Regions from separate parts of the Prochlorococcus sp. MIT 1011 genome, predicted to be linked through region 3. Evidence: predicted binding sites of a transcription regulator. Region 3 holds the regulator's gene; each other region holds the start of a gene.
The links. Region 3 encodes NtcA, which controls nitrogen genes in cyanobacteria. Its sites were predicted from a motif close to GTANCNNNNGNTAC; they were not measured.
Positions count from the first base shown of each region.

Region 1 (4,219 bases), 330 kb from region 3:
TGCTTTATCTTTGCCAAGAGGACTAAACCAATTCATAAAACGAGAGAATGAATCAGATTTATTACTTAAAAATATTTTTTCTTTTGCCTTAAAATTTGAAATAAGTAAATCTTTTAGTACATCTTTTAATTCATCTTGAGGGACAGACTTTTTTATTAATTCTCCTAATTTATAATTAGGTCCTTGTGATCCACCAATGCTTATATCATAAGCTTCAACAGTTTTTCCTTCTTTGTCTTTAGCTTTTTTACCCGTTAAACCAATTCCTCCCATGTAGGCTTGGCCACAACTATTAGGACACCCTGTCCAATGAATCTTTAATTCGTCTTTCAAATCTAATTCTTTGTCTAATTCATGAGAGATTTTTAAAGCTTGATCTTTTGTATTTGTCAGAGCGAAACCACAATAAGTATTTCCAGTACAAGAAACAGTACCTGCTGCAATCGTTTCTGGTTCTAATGGAAACTTTTGTAAGATAGATTGCTCCTTAAATTTCTCAATTAGATTTTTATCTATACCAGTAAAAATAATATTTTGATCTTCGGTTAGTCTTATTTCCTTATTACCAAAATTATTGCAGATATTCGCTAGATCTTGTAAATCTTCAGCCAAAAGGCGACCTACTGGCACATGAATTCCTGCATAATATTTATTTTCTTGCTTTTGAGGATGAATTCCAAAAAATGACCTTGGTTTATCTGAAAATATTGAACCTGGATCTTCTTTTAATTCTCCATATTTTTTTTCGACAAGAGCTCTAAATTCCTCAATCCCAATTTTATCTAAATAAAATCTAAACCTACCTTTAGGTCTTATATTTCTTTCTCCATTATCTCTCCATAGGGATATAATGATTGATGTTAATTCATAAATTTTTTCTTCTTCAACCCAGGCATTTAATGGAACTGCATATTCATTCATTACTGATGAAAGTACACCTCCAATCCAAACACTAAAACCTAAAATATTATTAATTTTTACCGGATGAAAAATCAAATCATTATGTAAAAGAAAATTATCTTTAGAACCTGCTATAGCTGTATTCCATTTTCTTGGAAGATTTGAAAATTCTGAATTTCCTTTGCCTTCATTAGTTAAATGATCTTGCATTCTTGAGGTATATTTTCTTGTGTCTATAATTTCTTCCGGATCAACCCCAGCGATTGGATTGCCAGTAACATTTCTTGGATTATCAAATCCAGATTGAGTTGTTGATATGTTTACTTTTTCTAATCTATTTAATATCTCAGGTAAATCACTAATTAAGACACCTCTAAGTTGTATATTTTGTCTAGTTGTTATATCACAACTTCCATTTTCTCCATATCTAGCAACAATTGATGCAATTACTTTTAGCTGTTCTGCATTAATTATTCCATTAGGTATTCTTAGCCTTAACATGAACTTGCCAGGTGTTTTTGGCCTCCAAAACATTCCATACCATTTCAATCTTAATTCTAAATCAGTTTTATCCATTTCCTCCCAACCCATTTCAGCAAATTTATCTATATCCTTTCCTATTTCAAGTCCATCCTTAGCAGCTTTATTTTTTTCAACTTGATTTAGTTTTTTACCTTCTAGATAGTACTGAGTCATCAAAATCTGTAATTAATATTATTAATTAACCGTCAAAACCTAAACTTTGTATGTATCAGTTATTACCAAATTGTTTATTCTTTTTGGTAACATCTAATACAACGTACATATCTATTTAATTGATTAATTGGTTTTCAAATTTACCCATTTAGTATTGGCGTCCAATTTCTCCGAGGCTTCTAATCGCTCCACTTTTGAGCATTTCCCAAACCTCTTTCATAGCAAAGAGGTCTCTATGAAAAGTACTTTTGAATCTTTTTCTTCCTCTGTATTGAGTCTTTCTTCGATCAACCCCCTCTCCTCGCCTGAAATTATTTGTTCTCGAGTATCTAGAATTTCTCATCATCTCAATTTTAATAAATTAGTTGAAAGTACTAATACATCTTCAGATGTCCATCAACAGTTGTCTTTGTTACCAAATAGAATTAATTGTGAGCCTCCTCACCATTTACATTTATTAGTTCATGGTTCTCGAGGTGGTGCGATACATCCATCTCTTCTTTCTTTGGTTGACCAATTAAAAAGGCTTAAAAATCGCTCTGTTTCAATAGAGGCTTTAACTGATGACAATCCAGAACAAATTGACATCGGTAATAGATCAGTGTTTTTAGTTCCTCTTTTTTTGTTACCTGGAAGTCATGTTTGTATTGATGTACCAAAAATATTTAAACGTTTGCAAGAAGATGGACAAAATATAAAATTGTTTCCTTTCCTAGGTTCTTTTATACCATGGCTATCATTAATAGATGATCTGATAACTAGTCAGAGTCCTTTTGTTAAACCTGCATTGATTCATCACCCTGTCTCTTCAGATACTTCAAGTATTTTTCTTAAGTCCTTAGAAAAATTCCTAAATATTCCTCTTTATTCATGGTCTAGATGGAATCAAGATATTTTTAAAAAGGAGAAGAATTATCTTCCTATTCCCTATCTTTTGACTCCTAACAAAAATGTAGAAATTGATAGTCAAGGAGAGCAGCTTAAATCTTTGCTTGAGATTGATATTATTCATGGTGGTCTTGTTAATATTTTGGGTAACTTGCCATGAATACACATCAGTTTGGCACTGTGTATCTTGTCGGAGCAGGTCCTGGTGATCCCGATTTATTAACAGTTAAAGCGCAAAAACTAATTAGTAAATGTGATGCGCTTGTATACGACTCTTTAGTTCCTGTAGAGCTACTTGAATTAGTTTCTTCAAATTGTCAACTTCATTCAGTAGGTAAGAGGCGTGGTCATCATTCGGTTCCTCAGAGGACAACGAATGATATTTTGTTTGATTTAGCAAAGAGTTATTCTTGCATTGTTAGATTAAAAGGTGGTGATCCATTTTTGTTTGGTAGAGGTGCGGAAGAAGCTTCTTATCTGCATAAAAAAGGGGTTCCAGTACAAGTAGTACCCGGGGTTACATCAGGTATAGCTGCTCCTGCTTATGTTGGGATACCTATTACTCATAGACTTGCTGGATCTTCAGTCACTTTTGTGACTGGACATGAGGGGATTGATAAAAAACGCCCAGCTGTAAATTGGCGATCTTTAGCGAAATCCAGTGATGGAATCGTTATATATATGGGTGTTCATAATTTAAAATTTATCTCAGCAGAGTTGATTGCTGGTGGTATGCATCCTGAGACTTCTGCGGCAGTTATTGAGCAGGGGACTGTAATTGGTCAACGTTATATTAAGAGCCCTTTGGTAAAGCTTTTTGACCGAGTACAAGAAGAAAATTTAAGGTCTCCTGCGATTGTTGTAATAGGTTCAGTTGTGGATTTTCAAGTAGAGGCTTGCTCTCCAAAGCCAGCTGAAGTGACATTTCCAATTCCTATATAGATAGTTTGTCAGATATTATTTTTAGATTTTTAATAAACTCAGCCAAAATTCTTTGGGGTTAGTTGATATTTTTAATTCTTTTTTGTTTATTTTTTGAATCGGACGACAACTTAAACTATTAATTAAAAACCATTCATCATTATCTTTTGGTGTCGCTTCAATGAGAGCTTCTTTTATTATATTCAAATCAATTCCTCGTTGACGCATTATGCCAGGTAGACAACCACTATTAGATGGTGGAGTCAACCAATTATTTTCTCTTTTTACTAATATATTTGCTGTAGTGGCGCAACATATTTCACCTTGACTATTTAATAATATTGCATCATTAAAGCCTGCATTCTTTGCTTCTATGCGCGCTTGAATTCCTTGGTTATAGGAAAATGTTTTACAAAAACTCAATCGGCTAAAAGAATTTCTTCTTTCAGTTTGACTAATTATTGTAGATATAGATTCAAAATTTGGTTGATAAGAATCTATCTCCAACCAAAAACTATGATGGCTTGTCTTGCTGATATCAATTCCACGTTGTTTTGATGCTCCTCGAGTCCAATTAATACGAATTACTCCATTGACATTATTTAATTGCGATCGGTTAATGCCATCTTCAATGAGTGAAATCAACCATTCTTTTGATGGCGGGGGATTCATTTCTAAAATACTTGCACTTTCTTCCCATCTATTTAAATGCTCATTCAGAAGCTGCGGAACTCCATTCAAAATGAAAATCGTTTCAAAGATTCCATCTGCAAAGTTGAGACCTCGATCATTAATTGGCACTTTTAAATCTTTG
Region 1 covers NZ_CP138983.1:1,931,132-1,935,350, forward strand. The annotation lists gene SIB75_RS11345 (ferredoxin--nitrite reductase) at 1-1,596, opposite strand, end outside; gene SIB75_RS11350 (CbiX/SirB N-terminal domain-containing protein) at 1,832-2,644, shown strand; gene cobA (uroporphyrinogen-III C-methyltransferase) at 2,641-3,426, shown strand; gene SIB75_RS11360 (aminotransferase class IV) at 3,448-4,219, opposite strand, start outside.
Region 1: SIB75_RS11345 (ferredoxin--nitrite reductase) is a predicted target of NtcA. The motif match lies at 1,649-1,662, and genes of this name have one in related genera.

Region 2 (4,219 bases), 570 kb from region 3:
CCAGCGGAACACTTCTAACAAATTGTTGAAGGATTAGGCTCACTCCCCATGTGGCTAAAAGTGTTTCAAGAGGACTTCCATAGAGACGTCTAATAACTGTTCGCTCTAAAAGAATTCCAACTGTTCCACTAACTAAAAAAGCAATACCAATTGCAACTATGACATACGAATCATAAAAAGGTTTTAAGAAAGAAACTTGTTTGAAAATTAATTGGGTTATGTATGTTGAATAAGCACCAAGCATCATCAATTCCCCATGAGCAAGATTGATGACACCCATTAAACCGAAGACAATTGCTAGTCCCAGTGCTGCGACGAGCAAAACTGAGCCAATAGCAACGCCATTAAAAAGGCTTTCAAGAATAAGTTGCACTAGCTTGGTTGATTTTTTTAAAGAAATAAGGAGCCCGAAGGCTCCTTATTAGAATCTATTTATAAGTCAAAAATTGAATCACATCCTATATTTTTCACCTTTCTTAGGATCAGTCCAATCACAAGCATAACCTTTTGAACTTGGATGTTTTTGGTTCCATGCTTGTGGTTCAACTACTCCAGTTTCTTCAAGGATAGTAAATCCACCCTCTGCGTTGATTTCACCGATTCTCACTGTTTGAGATAGGTGATGATTTGCCATGACTTCTACTGGCCCTTGGGGAGCATCGAATGTCTGACCAACCAATGCTTCTCTAACAGCATTGTCATCAAATGTTCCTGCATCTTCAACTGCCTGCTTCCAAAGATAAACCATGTTATAAGCAGATTCTTGAGGATCAGCTACGACACGATCACTACCCCATCTCTTCTTAAAACTCTTAGCAAATTTCTTAGAAGCTGGAGTATCAATAGACATCATGTAGTTCCACGCACCATAGTGGCCTTCAAGGAACTCAGGTCCAATCGTACTAATCTCTTCTTCCGCAATGGAGTAGTTCATTACGTAATAACCATTGGAAGGAGTAATTCCTGCGTCCTGGATTTGTTTAAAGAAAGCAACGTTTTGATCACCGTTCAAAGTGTTAACGATGATTCCACCATCAGGAAGAGCAACTTTAATCTTGGAGATAATAGGAGCTACCTCTGTATTACCTAAAGGTAGATAGTCTTCTCCAACAACTTTACCGCCAAGTTGTTTAACTTGAGCTTTAGTAATTGTGTTAGAAGTTCTTGGGAAAACATAATCAGAACCAACTAAGAAGAAATCTCCTCCAGCCGCTGGTGAGCGCTTGTACATGAAATCAGTAGCAGGCTCAGATTGCTGATTAGGAGTCGCTCCTGTATAGAAGATGTTATTGGAGCACTCTTGTGCTTCATATTGAATAGGGTAATAAAGGAATGCATCTTTAGATTCATAAACCGGAAGCATTGCCTTACGACTAGCAGAAGTCCAGCCGCCAAAGACAACTGGTACTCCATCCTGATCAATTAACTTCTTGGATTTCTCAGCGAAGGTAGGCCAATCCGATGCACCATCTTCAACGATGTACTCAATTTTATAGCTTTTACCGTCGACTGTTACACCGCCAGCTGCATTAATTTCCTCAATAGCCATTTTCTCTGTATCAACAAGAGTTGATTCGGAGATTGCCATTGTCCCCGATAAGGAGTGGAGAATTCCAACAGTTACGGTGTCATCAAAGTTGCTTGAGGAATCTGATCCACCACAAGCAGTAACAGTTACTGCCAATGAGGCAGTAGCTAAACCTGCAAAAATGCGCTTTGAAAGCTTCATGAATTACTAACTAAATTCGTTGTTTGCCCAACTTGGGGGTTTACGAAAAGTATCCAACTGAACACCCATCTTTTTGTAGCAAATGAAACTGTTTTAGCTATTTCAGTAAACGAAGATGCATTTCAGTATTCGTTCATACCTTTTGACGATCAGAAGGTATCTGATTACACAAAAACTCTTCAATTATTTCTATCCCTTCCCCTGTTTTTGTATTGGTAAAGCACCAGGGAAGATTCTCCCGCATTAATAAAGTATCCCTCTCCATTATTTTCAAGCTTGCGCCAACCATTTCAGCGAGGTCAATCTTATTGATCACTAATAAATCCGAACGTGTTATGCCTGGTCCACCTTTCCTGGGTATCTTATCCCCTGCCGCGACATCAATAATATATATACATATGTCAACTAACTCAGGGCTAAAACTTGCAGCAAGATTATCTCCACCACTTTCAACAAATACTAAATCTAAAGTTGTAAATTTATGCTCTAGCTCTTCAACCGCAATACGGTTTATAGAGCAATCTTCCCTTATCGCTGTATGTGGGCATCCTCCAGTTTCCACTCCTTTGATTCGTTCTGGTGCTAAAGCCTTTGAATTAGTCAAAAATTTCGCATCTTCTTGAGTATAGATATCATTTGTTACTACGGCGATCTCTAATTGATCTTTAAGGTTTTCACATAGTCTCTGAATGATAGCCGTTTTACCAGATCCAACTGGACCAGCTATTCCAACTCTTAATTTACTTTCCATTAGCTTCTAAATAATCTTGAATAAAGTTCTACATGCGACTGTTGTGCCATAATAGCTCCTACATCGCTAACCCAAATTTCTTTAGGATTCTGTTCCAATAAGTAACTTGCTTGAGACTTAATAAGTACTAGAGATTTCTTTTGAAGCTTTTGAGCTTTTGTTGGCCCTAATGACAATAGCCTTAATGCCGCACTTAATTGATTGGCTACCCAGCTATATAAATAACCCTCCACCATATCAATTTGAGTTATGTCCAAGCATACTCCAGCCCAAGCCCAAGCTATAGGCCATATCAATTTCTTTTCATGATCAGGAAGAGGATGATCCAGATCAATTAACAGCTGTAGTAAAGATTCGCCCATTTGTTTTTGTTGAGATCTAACCTCCGGAGAATCTCTTAATGAACCAAGCCAAGAATTCCACTCTTCAATAATTAACTTATATTGAACATCTGTATGATCACTCCAATTCGCTAAATCTCTCATTAAGTGCGAAATTGAGCTGGCCTCAATTGTTATTTGACCTCGAGAAAGTTCACTTTCAATCCAATTGAAAAGTGTCGTCTCGTCATACACTTTTTTATTTTGAACAAGCCATTCTAACCCTTCTGAGTAACTAAAGGCGCCAATTGGTAATGATGGGCTCATTAATTGTAAAAGCTCAAGTTTCATAAACTGAATTAATCAATCCTCATACTCGTAAGCACCTATCTCAGGAGAAAAAGGTCTTTGAAAAGTTTCTATTGAAAAGCCTTGGCCTTCTAACATCTTTTTCATAACTACATCATTGAGTAAATATAACTCTTTATCGTGCAACTCAATCTCAACATGTCTATTGCCTAAATGATAAGCAGCTTTTAACAATTTCAATCTATTTTCTGAGCTAATTCTTATTACATCTTCATGAGCAGCCTCTATGCTTACAAAAATTTGTGAATTCTCACTTTTCAATACCTCTCCAGGGATCAAGCGGCCTCCTCCTCTAGGCAAATTTAACATCACATCAGTTCCATCTAAAGTTGATCGTTTGCCCCTAAGCTGAGTCCTCTCTTTTGCAGACAAAGGAAGTAAGAGGCATTGTCCAATGACTTGAGCACTAATTCTCTTAGTGAGATAGATTAATTCGTGAGACAAGCTTCAATTCTTTATAGATTTCAATTTTATAGATCATGTCTACCAGATCAGAAATTTATTATTTTCTCAAAACCAATTAAACAAAAACGATAAATCTATTTAATGACCTCTCAATGGCATGGAACTTGTGATCTAAGGCTTTACAAGAAGCCAAAGTCTAACAATAGAGATATTGTCAAAACAATTCATCAAGCAAAATGCACTGCTCCATTAAAATTAATGAAGGTTTTCAATGATAAAAAAGATGGGAGATGCGAAATACCAATTCTCCATAGTGCTGGTGGAATTGTTGGAGGTGACCAACTCACAATAAATATAAATGCTGAAGAAAATAGCAGTGCTATTTGTTCTTCGGTAGCAGCTCAAAAAGTTTATGGAAGCAGAGGTAGATCAAAACTAAATCCGCAAGGAAGATGGGCAAATCAAAAATGTTTTTTTCAAATTGAAAGAAATTCTGACTTTGAATGGATCCCTCAAGAATTAATTGTCTATCAGGGAGGTCTTTTCGAACAAAATATGACTGTTAATCTTGATCCTTCATCGAGCTTTTTATGTGTTGATTTGGTTCGCTTGGGAAGGACTGCTGCGGGAGAAGAACTTGGTAGT
Region 2 covers NZ_CP138983.1:232,794-237,012, reverse strand. The annotation lists gene urtB (urea ABC transporter permease subunit UrtB) at 1-373, opposite strand, end outside; gene urtA (urea ABC transporter substrate-binding protein) at 452-1,729, opposite strand; gene ureG (urease accessory protein UreG) at 1,863-2,480, opposite strand; gene SIB75_RS01230 (urease accessory protein UreF) at 2,480-3,151, opposite strand; gene ureE (urease accessory protein UreE) at 3,164-3,613, opposite strand; gene SIB75_RS01220 (urease accessory protein UreD) at 3,716-4,219, shown strand, end outside.
Region 2: urtA (urea ABC transporter substrate-binding protein) is a predicted target of NtcA. The motif match lies at 1,805-1,818, and genes of this name have one in related genera.

Region 3 (4,219 bases):
CTTTGATTCTAAAGGCGAATTTAAGGGCTTTTCATTAGGGGTGAAAAAATATAATGAACTTAATGAAATATTTCTTGCTTTAATTAATAATTCAGAATTACCTTCTTTCACTAAAGCATCAAATTCAAGTAATTTACCTTCAGTAAATTCCTCTAGCAGGGAAAGTTTTAACAATATTATTAAATCTGAAGCTCCTAGAAATCATAACTAATTTTGCCAATTTAAAGCTGAAGCAACTACTGGATATACTTGCGAAAAAATATTTTTACATTCTTGTGCAATATTCATATGTTCTTTTTGCGTCCCATGGCCAGTTCTTAGATTGATGTAATGAATCCAAGAACGACATGAACCTGTCATATAAATCCTAGTTGGTGTAGCAAGTGGAAGTACAAATCTCGCACATTCTTTTGCTATTCCAGCTTCAAGCATTTCTTCATAAAGTTTTTTATTTAGATTGAATTGACGTTTGATTTTCTCATTAAATTGATTAATAACTTCTTCTGATAAATCTGAAATAGAATTTTGTCTATTTTTATTATCTTGTCTTCTTAATTCTGGTATGGGTATTTCTCCTAATTGTCTGCTATCTGCATATCGTTGAGAGAATTCTTGAAAAGTAAATGACCGATGTCTTAATATTTGCGCGGCGATTCCTCTTGTGGTTTCTATTTGTAAAGTCATATAAGCTTGCTCAAATACACTCCAATGTTCATTTTTAATGCAATATCCCAATAATTTACTAAAATCATTGTTATCTTGATTTTTGGGATTGCTTACTCTAGCTATGTATGCCATGCTTTTCTCGGCATCTGGTGTTGAAGTTATTAATTGAACAAGACTCATATTTAAACTTTTGCTAGAGTTACTTTCTCTTGTTGATGTTGATATTTGCCTTGCCTATCACTATAAGTAGTTTCGCAAGGGTCACCTTCAAAAAACAGTAATTGACAGATTCCTTCATCTGCATAAATCCTGCAATCAGCACCAGAACTATTACTAAATTCAAGAGTTAGATGACCTTCCCAGCTTGCTTCTGCAGGGGTTGTATTGACAATTATTCCCAAGCGAGCGTAAGTGCTTTTACCAAGGCAAATAACAGTAATATTTGGCGGAACTTTCATTTTCTCTAATGCCACACCAAGACCATAAGAGTGGGCAGGTAAAATAAAGTATTTACCATCCTCATCTTCTTTTAAATCAGTAGATTCTAAATTTGCAGGATTAAATTTTTTTGGATTCATTACTGTTCCAGGAACATGTTTGAAAATCAAAAATTCTTTTGAAGAAAGACGCAAATCATATCCATACGATGAGCAACCAAAGCTTAAAACAGGTGATTTTTTTAATTCAGGTTCCAGATGTCTTATTAGTTTTTCCTGAAATGGTTCAAGCATTCCTAAAGAAGCCTGCTGTGAAATCCAAAGATCGTTCTTTAACATTTAATTTCAGCGTAATTCGGTAATTTGATCAGCCATCTCAATCACTTTAGAAGGGATTGATTGTCCTGTAAGAATGACATCTGTAGATGATGGGCGATTATTGATCATAGAAATCAAATCATTTTCTTCAATAAAACCTAGGTTAATTGCTACTCCAATCTCATCAAGCACGATCTTATCTAATCTTTTTTCAACTATACGTTTTTTACAAAATTCCCATAGTTCTTTAATGGCTTTCTCTTCAGATTTTTTCTTTAGGGACAAATTTTCTTCAGGGAACTCTCCTGGCAAGCAAGTTTCAATAGCTGGCCTCAGCCATTCTAATCGACCACAAAGATTGATTGCTCCATTTGGACCTTGATTAACTCCGCCTTTCAAAAATTGAGATATTAAGACTTTGCTTCCTAATCCAGCAGACCGTAAAGCCTCACTTAAAACAACTGAAAAACTACCTCTAAAAGGAGAGGTATGTATTTGTACTTGTCCTTGAGTTTTAACTAGTTGTAAAGGAGGCGTATGGGGAACTGCTCTAAGCGATGAGCCCATGGGCGGTGATAAATCCTTCCTTTGAGCATTAATGCTTGATCCTGCATTCATATCAAATTCGATCTTAATGACCTCTTCTTAACCTAGCGCTATAAAATTTCAAATCAACCAAGACAACACCATCTGTGGTGTATGAAAAAATTTTGGCGTCAAATATGTTTTAGACTTGAAGCGGTTTGAAGCAAGAGATGAAATTTTTTTAATAGTTTTCAATTTTATTTTAAGCTTATAGTATTAAAAGTTAGAATTTTTACAAAGAAAAGGGTTGAGTGGAGGATTAAGGCTGAAAAAAGTCTCTATGGCTACATATCGTTTTTTCACAACTACTTAATGTTCTCAGAACGATAAATTAAATATGGTCACTTCTTTTCGTGGCTTTACGCGTTTCAACCAACCCAAAAATAGCCAGATGGCTGTTAATTCATCATCATCTTTGCCTCCGAACCAAACTTTGTTGGACGTAATTAAGTCTCTTGATGGTGTTTCTACTGAAGTAGTAGATAGGTCAAAAACAATTTTCTTTCCTGGTGATCCTGCAGAAAGGGTTTATTTGATTAGGCGTGGTGCTGTTCGTTTAAGTAGGGTATATGAAACAGGTGAAGAAATTACAGTTGCTTTATTGAGAGAAAATAGTCTTTTTGGTGTTTTATCTTTATTGACAGGAAATAGATCAGATCGTTTTTATCATGCTGTTGCATTTACTCGTGTTGAGCTTGTATCGGCCCCAGCAACATCAGTAAGGAATGCAATTGAACAAGATGCTTCAGTTGGTTTGTTGCTTCTCCAAGGGTTATCAAGTCGAGTACTTCAAACCGAAACAATGATTGAAACGTTAACTCATAGAGATATGTCCTCTAGGCTTGCAAGTTTTTTGCTTGTTTTATGTAGAGACTTTGGTGTACCTGGGGAAAAGGGAGTAACAATTGACTTGAGACTTTCTCATCAAGCTATTGCTGAAGCAATAGGTTCAACCAGAGTCACTATTACACGACTACTAGGTGAGTTAAAAAGCTCGTCATTATTGGCAATAGATAGGAAAAAAATAACTATATTTGATCCAATAGCGTTAGCAAAAAGATTTAATTGAAGCCATTACATACTAAGGTTTAGGAGGTTTGATTAATTCTTCTTCCTCTCTGTGACTGTCTGGCTGAAAATTCTTTTAATATTAATCCTAGGTGGAATACTTTCTACTCTAGGAGATCGTTTAGGTTCTAAAGTTGGCAAGGCTCGTTTAAGTATTTTTAAATTAAGGCCAAAAAGTACAGCTGTTTTAATAACTGTTTTTACTGGAAGTATTATTAGTGCTATTTCATTTGCAACTATGATTGTATTTGATAGGGATTTAAGGATAGGACTATTTCAATTAGAGGATATTCGAGAAAAGATTATAGATAGTGAAAAAGAATTAAAAAAATTAGAAAAAAATCTATATGCTTTTAGAAGTGGAAATGTAGTAATAAGTAGTGGTCAAACTTTAGTTACTAAGACTGTTAAACTAAATAAAAATAGTGATATAAAAAAATTTATAGAAAGTATATTACAGAAGGCTAATCTTTATGCTTTTAACTTATTAAAAACAAATCAGTCTACTTATCGAAGAATATTATTAGTTCGTAAAGATGATATTGAGAAGCTTGAAAATAAAATAGCTGATAATAGGAGTTGGGTAGTTAGGATTAAATCAGCAGGAAATATACTTAGAGGTGAAAATTATGTTTATGCATTTCCTGAAGTCACATTAAATAAAATCATTACAAGAAAAGGAGAAGTTATTGCTCTAGAAAATATATCTTTATCTGATTCTGATGCTGAATCTATTAGTAAAAAGATTAATCTTTTAATTGCTTCAACTTTGGCTGAGGTAAGGCGTCGAGGATCGTTAAGTTCTGAGTTGCAAGTTAATGCTAATCAAATTAATAATTTAGGAAAATATCTAGTTAATCAAAAAAAAGGGGATTTCCAAATTATTGCTAGGGCTGTTGATAATAATCAAAGTGCAGATAAAGTCTCAGTATCATTAGAGCTGAAATCTTTAGAAGGAATTATAAAAAAGAAGAATTAAATGAGTTTTTATATATCAATAGATCCAGGTAAAAAAAAATGTGGCTTATTATTGGCTAATATTCAATCCGGAAAAGTAATTGAGGCAGGCATAGCTTCGTTGAATAAATGTTATGAATTAGTTTCTTTTTGGAATGAAAATTATAATATTAGCAAGATCATCATTG
Region 3 covers NZ_CP138983.1:1,599,829-1,604,047, reverse strand. The annotation lists gene SIB75_RS09630 (thioredoxin domain-containing protein) at 1-211, shown strand, start outside; gene thyX (FAD-dependent thymidylate synthase) at 208-846, opposite strand; gene dcd (dCTP deaminase) at 849-1,442, opposite strand; gene SIB75_RS09615 (cob(I)yrinic acid a,c-diamide adenosyltransferase) at 1,449-2,039, opposite strand; gene ntcA (global nitrogen regulator NtcA) at 2,344-3,075, shown strand; gene SIB75_RS09605 (DUF3084 domain-containing protein) at 3,127-4,053, shown strand; gene SIB75_RS09600 (hypothetical protein) at 4,054-4,219, shown strand, end outside.

Region 4 (4,219 bases), 740 kb from region 3:
TAGGAATTTCCTGGGCAATCCTAATAAGTTGCTCAAAGGTCTTGTCAACATCATCAAATTCTTTTTGAAAAAAAACGCAATTAAGCGGATTTAAACAGGGACTAAGACCTGATTTAGGATCTGGCATATTTTCTGTGAGTTCACATATTGATCATGAGAAAAGTTTATCCCCCATTTGGTCTTGTTTCTCAGAAATTTATTACTAAGTGATGTCTAGTTCTCCCTACCTAAAATGCCAGTGCAAAAACTATCCTTCGATTAAATTTGTAAAAACAATTTTTGAGCATGACACGATTAGATAAAACAGGGATGATGATGATTGTTTTCAGTGTGGCCTCAACACTTCCTTATCAGTTTCATTATCTCTCTTCTTTGAGTTAAAAAAGGTTAATCCCTCTCTCTATAGATAGTACTAATTAAAGGTCTATTGATTAAAGGCGGCTCATTTCCATATCCAATCCAAATAAAACCAATAATTTTCTCCTCACTTGAATTTATTTGTGCGATTTGATAGGTATTAGGGTCTTTAGTGATTTTTCCTGTTGACCACTTGCAAGCAACATCATCGGAGACAAGTGAAAGCGACAGGTTTTGAATCGCGCAAGCACAAGCAGCATAATCTTCGAGTCTTTGAGCTTGATTATCAGTACATACTTGAGTGGCAATAAGCAAATGGGAAGGGTTAAGCATTTTTTCCTTTATTTTTTTTAAACTAGATTCATCTATTGACTTATCACCAAACTTCAGAGTCAGCTGTAATTGATATAGAAGTTCCCTTTTTTTTATCCCAATGTTGGTAAAACGCCATGGGAAGGTCCTTCTGTGGCAGGGTGCCTGATTAGCTGCAACTATTGATTTTTGAATTACTTCGCTAGGAACACTTTTTTTGGAAAAGATATGAATGGTCCTTCGTTTTTTAATTGCTTCAGCTATTTCCATGATTTTTTCTTGACGTTATTAACTACACTATTAGCTATAGTGAAAATTTTACAAAAGTTTAGTTTAGAGACCTGTATAAATAAAAGGCGTTTAAATCATCTCCAGCTTGAATCTCACATCTAAAAAAACATGATTAGTTGAAAATCACTTTTTAAGCAACTTTGTCAAGAATTACATTTGATGGTTTTGAAAATAACGAGACGACTTGGCCCATGGGTGTCTTGAATACGCGTTCGACAATTTCTCCATTATTGATAATAACCCTCGTATTCAAGGAACCAGAAGGTAGATTTACAGATCTTTTTTTTAGAAGAATTTCTAGCTCTGGATAGTGATCATTAGGTTTAAGAACCTTTTTTAACTCAGGATGTAGATCTAAGATTGCGTCATCAAAGGCCTTAAACTTTTTCGTTAAAACCATACTTTGAGAAAGCTGTTACTTATGACTTGTAACCTACTGATCTCATGACGTAAAGAGTATTTAAACTAAGGTAGAGATAAACTTAATAAGACTTTAAATAAAGCTTTAATGAGCAATGAATAAATTCATATAATAAGTTTTACTGGTTGCTCAAACTGCAAAATAGTCATTAATATCTAGTAGCATCAATCACTCGCTGTTCATGATAGGAAATAGACGTTACCTCAGTACGTCTGTCATTTAAAACTGACTGTGTAAAAACAGTAATAGCTGCAATACTTGGTGTAATAGGTAAAAAAATGAACAAGGCCAATACACTACTGTTAGATTTAAATAATCTTTGCATTAATTAATAAAGGATTTATTATTATTTTCAACAACTTTTAAGTGATTTGCGTGTTCGGTTTCCCTTGAATAAAGCTATTAGTTTGACCTGTAATACCATCTAAACACCTTTGGTCTTTTCCAGAGCATTGAATAAATAGCTTCAAGTGCCTTTTGAGTTTTAGGCAGCTTGCAACTAGGCCATGACTGTTGAGTAATCATTGTGATTATTTCGGAGTCATTATTATTTCTACATCGGATGCCACCCATAAAACCAGAGTAATAGAACTCAAGCAAAAATACATAGAAGAAAAACTATTATTCAGCTAGATATTTATGGGGCAAATAAGCATAAAAAAAAGAGGCAATATATGCCCCTTTTAGATCTCCTTTAAATTACTTTTGGTATGTATTACCTCTGTAAGTTAAGGATGCTTGCATCTGCTTTTTAGCTTCTGCCTGCCTAGATGTGTAGATGTTACTTCTGTAACTAAGTTCTACAACTTTTTTTGGAGTAGCTTCTTTATGTTGAAGGTACTCTTTGCCTCTGTAAGTAAGAACAGTCATTGCTCTTTCTCGTAGTGCTCAAGACCCCGTTCCATGTCTCGAGTCTTACTGCAGCTTGAAATCTAGCTGAACGTGTATCAAAAATAACAGAAATTATCTTTAAACGATGTTCCTTGTGATACATAAAACAGTGAATTATGTAGTATTAACCGAAATAGTTGCATTTCTTACTATAAAGCGCCCTTAAATCACTTAGAAAGTTAATTAGTTATCCTCTTCTTTTTCTTTCTAAACTAAACCAACCATCCACCTTTTCCCTCTTATTACAAAAGTCATTAAAGAACAAAAAAAGAATCCTAATATGGCAAAAATTGTAAAAGTAATTAACGACTTAAACCCAGATGAAGCAATATTTAGAAAAATTGAATCAAATGCTTTCATAACACTTCAAGAAGGTAAACCATTAAGTAACCACACAAAAGCCTCGTTATTTAATACCCAGTTTCTAAAAACTACTATCACTATTAAATTGATCAAAAGCAGCATGAATAAACGAAGTTTTGGGTCCTCTATCCCCATAAATCTATTGTAATTTAGTTTTTGTTAGGCAAGGCCAGTTACAAAGATGTTAACAATTATGAGGCTACAGGAAGTTGGTAAGGAATTAATAGAGTATGTATGTTTTTCAATCCGCTTTAAAAGGCCTACCACCTTTACTTAAATAATCCATATATTTATCAGACTCTTTGAGGTAATAATTCCTGCTTTGACCAATATATCTAGCTTCAATCAAGAGATCCGTAACTTCAGGCCAAAAAGATTCAGGGACCAACTCAAGAGGGTTAATTGCGCTTGGATTCCAATTTAACTCTGTCAAAAATAAAAACCAAATCGACTTGCACTTAATGAAATCAGATAAACAATCTGAATTAAAATTATTCATTTATGAATTGGATTGATTGAGCTGCTTTATCAGCTTTGATTTTTGCCTCATCGATGGTTTCTGCATTTGCTACAGCTACTCCCATTCGACGACCTTCAGTAGAGCTCGGCTTGCCAAATATAAATACACCTGTATTCGATTGACTTAAGGCATCCTCAAGTCCCGTAAAAGCTATGTTTGAAGTTGTCCGGGAAGCCAAAATCACTCTGCTCGCAGAAGCTTCATGACAAACTATTTCTGGAATTGGGATACCTAAAACAGCTCTAAGGTGTAATTCAAACTCATTTAAATTTTGGCTAATCAAAGTTACTAAGCCTGTGTCATGTGGTCTTGGTGACAGCTCTGAAAAAATCACCTCCTCACCTTTAATAAAAAATTCAACGCCAAACAAACCAACTCCACCAAGATTGTCAGTGACACATTTGGCTATCTTTTGAGCCTTATCTAAAACACTTTCAGTTAATGTAGCAGGTTGCCAACTACATTGATAATCTCCATTCTTTTGCTCGTGTCCTATCGGTGCACAAAATAATGTTTTACCATTAAATTGTCTAATAGTTAATAAAGTAATTTCTAAATCAAAATCTATAAATTCTTCTAATATAATTTTATTTGATTTACCTCTTGATTTTTCAATAGCCAAATGCCAAGCCTGGGCCAAATCATTTTTATGATTAACTAAGCTTTGTCCTTTACCCGAAGAACTCATAACTGGTTTAATTAGTAAAGGATAACCAATCGCCTCTGCATGCAAATCAAGCTCAGATTGATTCATCGCATAACTAAATTTTGCAGTTCTTATATTTAATTCGTTAGCAGCTAAATCTCTAATTTTATCTCTATTCATTGTTATTGCAGTAGCTCTTGCATTTGGTATTACTGTTATCTTTTGTTCGATTTCCTTTAATACATCTACTGCAAGAGCTTCAATTTCAGGAATAATTATATCAGGATTACATTTATATATCACTTCTTTTAATTCACTAGCATTATTCATATTTAATACTACAAATTGATCAGCTATCTGCATGGCTGGTGCATCATTATATCTATCACAAGCAATAACATTACAACCTAATCTTTTT
Region 4 covers NZ_CP138983.1:856,082-860,300, reverse strand. The annotation lists gene SIB75_RS05210 (DUF1499 domain-containing protein) at 1-127, opposite strand, end outside; gene SIB75_RS05205 (nitroreductase family protein) at 388-939, opposite strand; gene SIB75_RS05200 (hypothetical protein) at 1,091-1,360, opposite strand; gene SIB75_RS05195 (DUF4278 domain-containing protein) at 2,081-2,251, opposite strand; gene SIB75_RS05190 (hypothetical protein) at 2,553-2,783, shown strand; gene SIB75_RS05185 (hypothetical protein) at 2,877-3,134, opposite strand; gene purT (formate-dependent phosphoribosylglycinamide formyltransferase) at 3,127-4,219, opposite strand, start outside.
Region 4: SIB75_RS05195 (DUF4278 domain-containing protein) is a predicted target of NtcA. The motif match lies at 2,360-2,373, and genes of this name have one in related genera.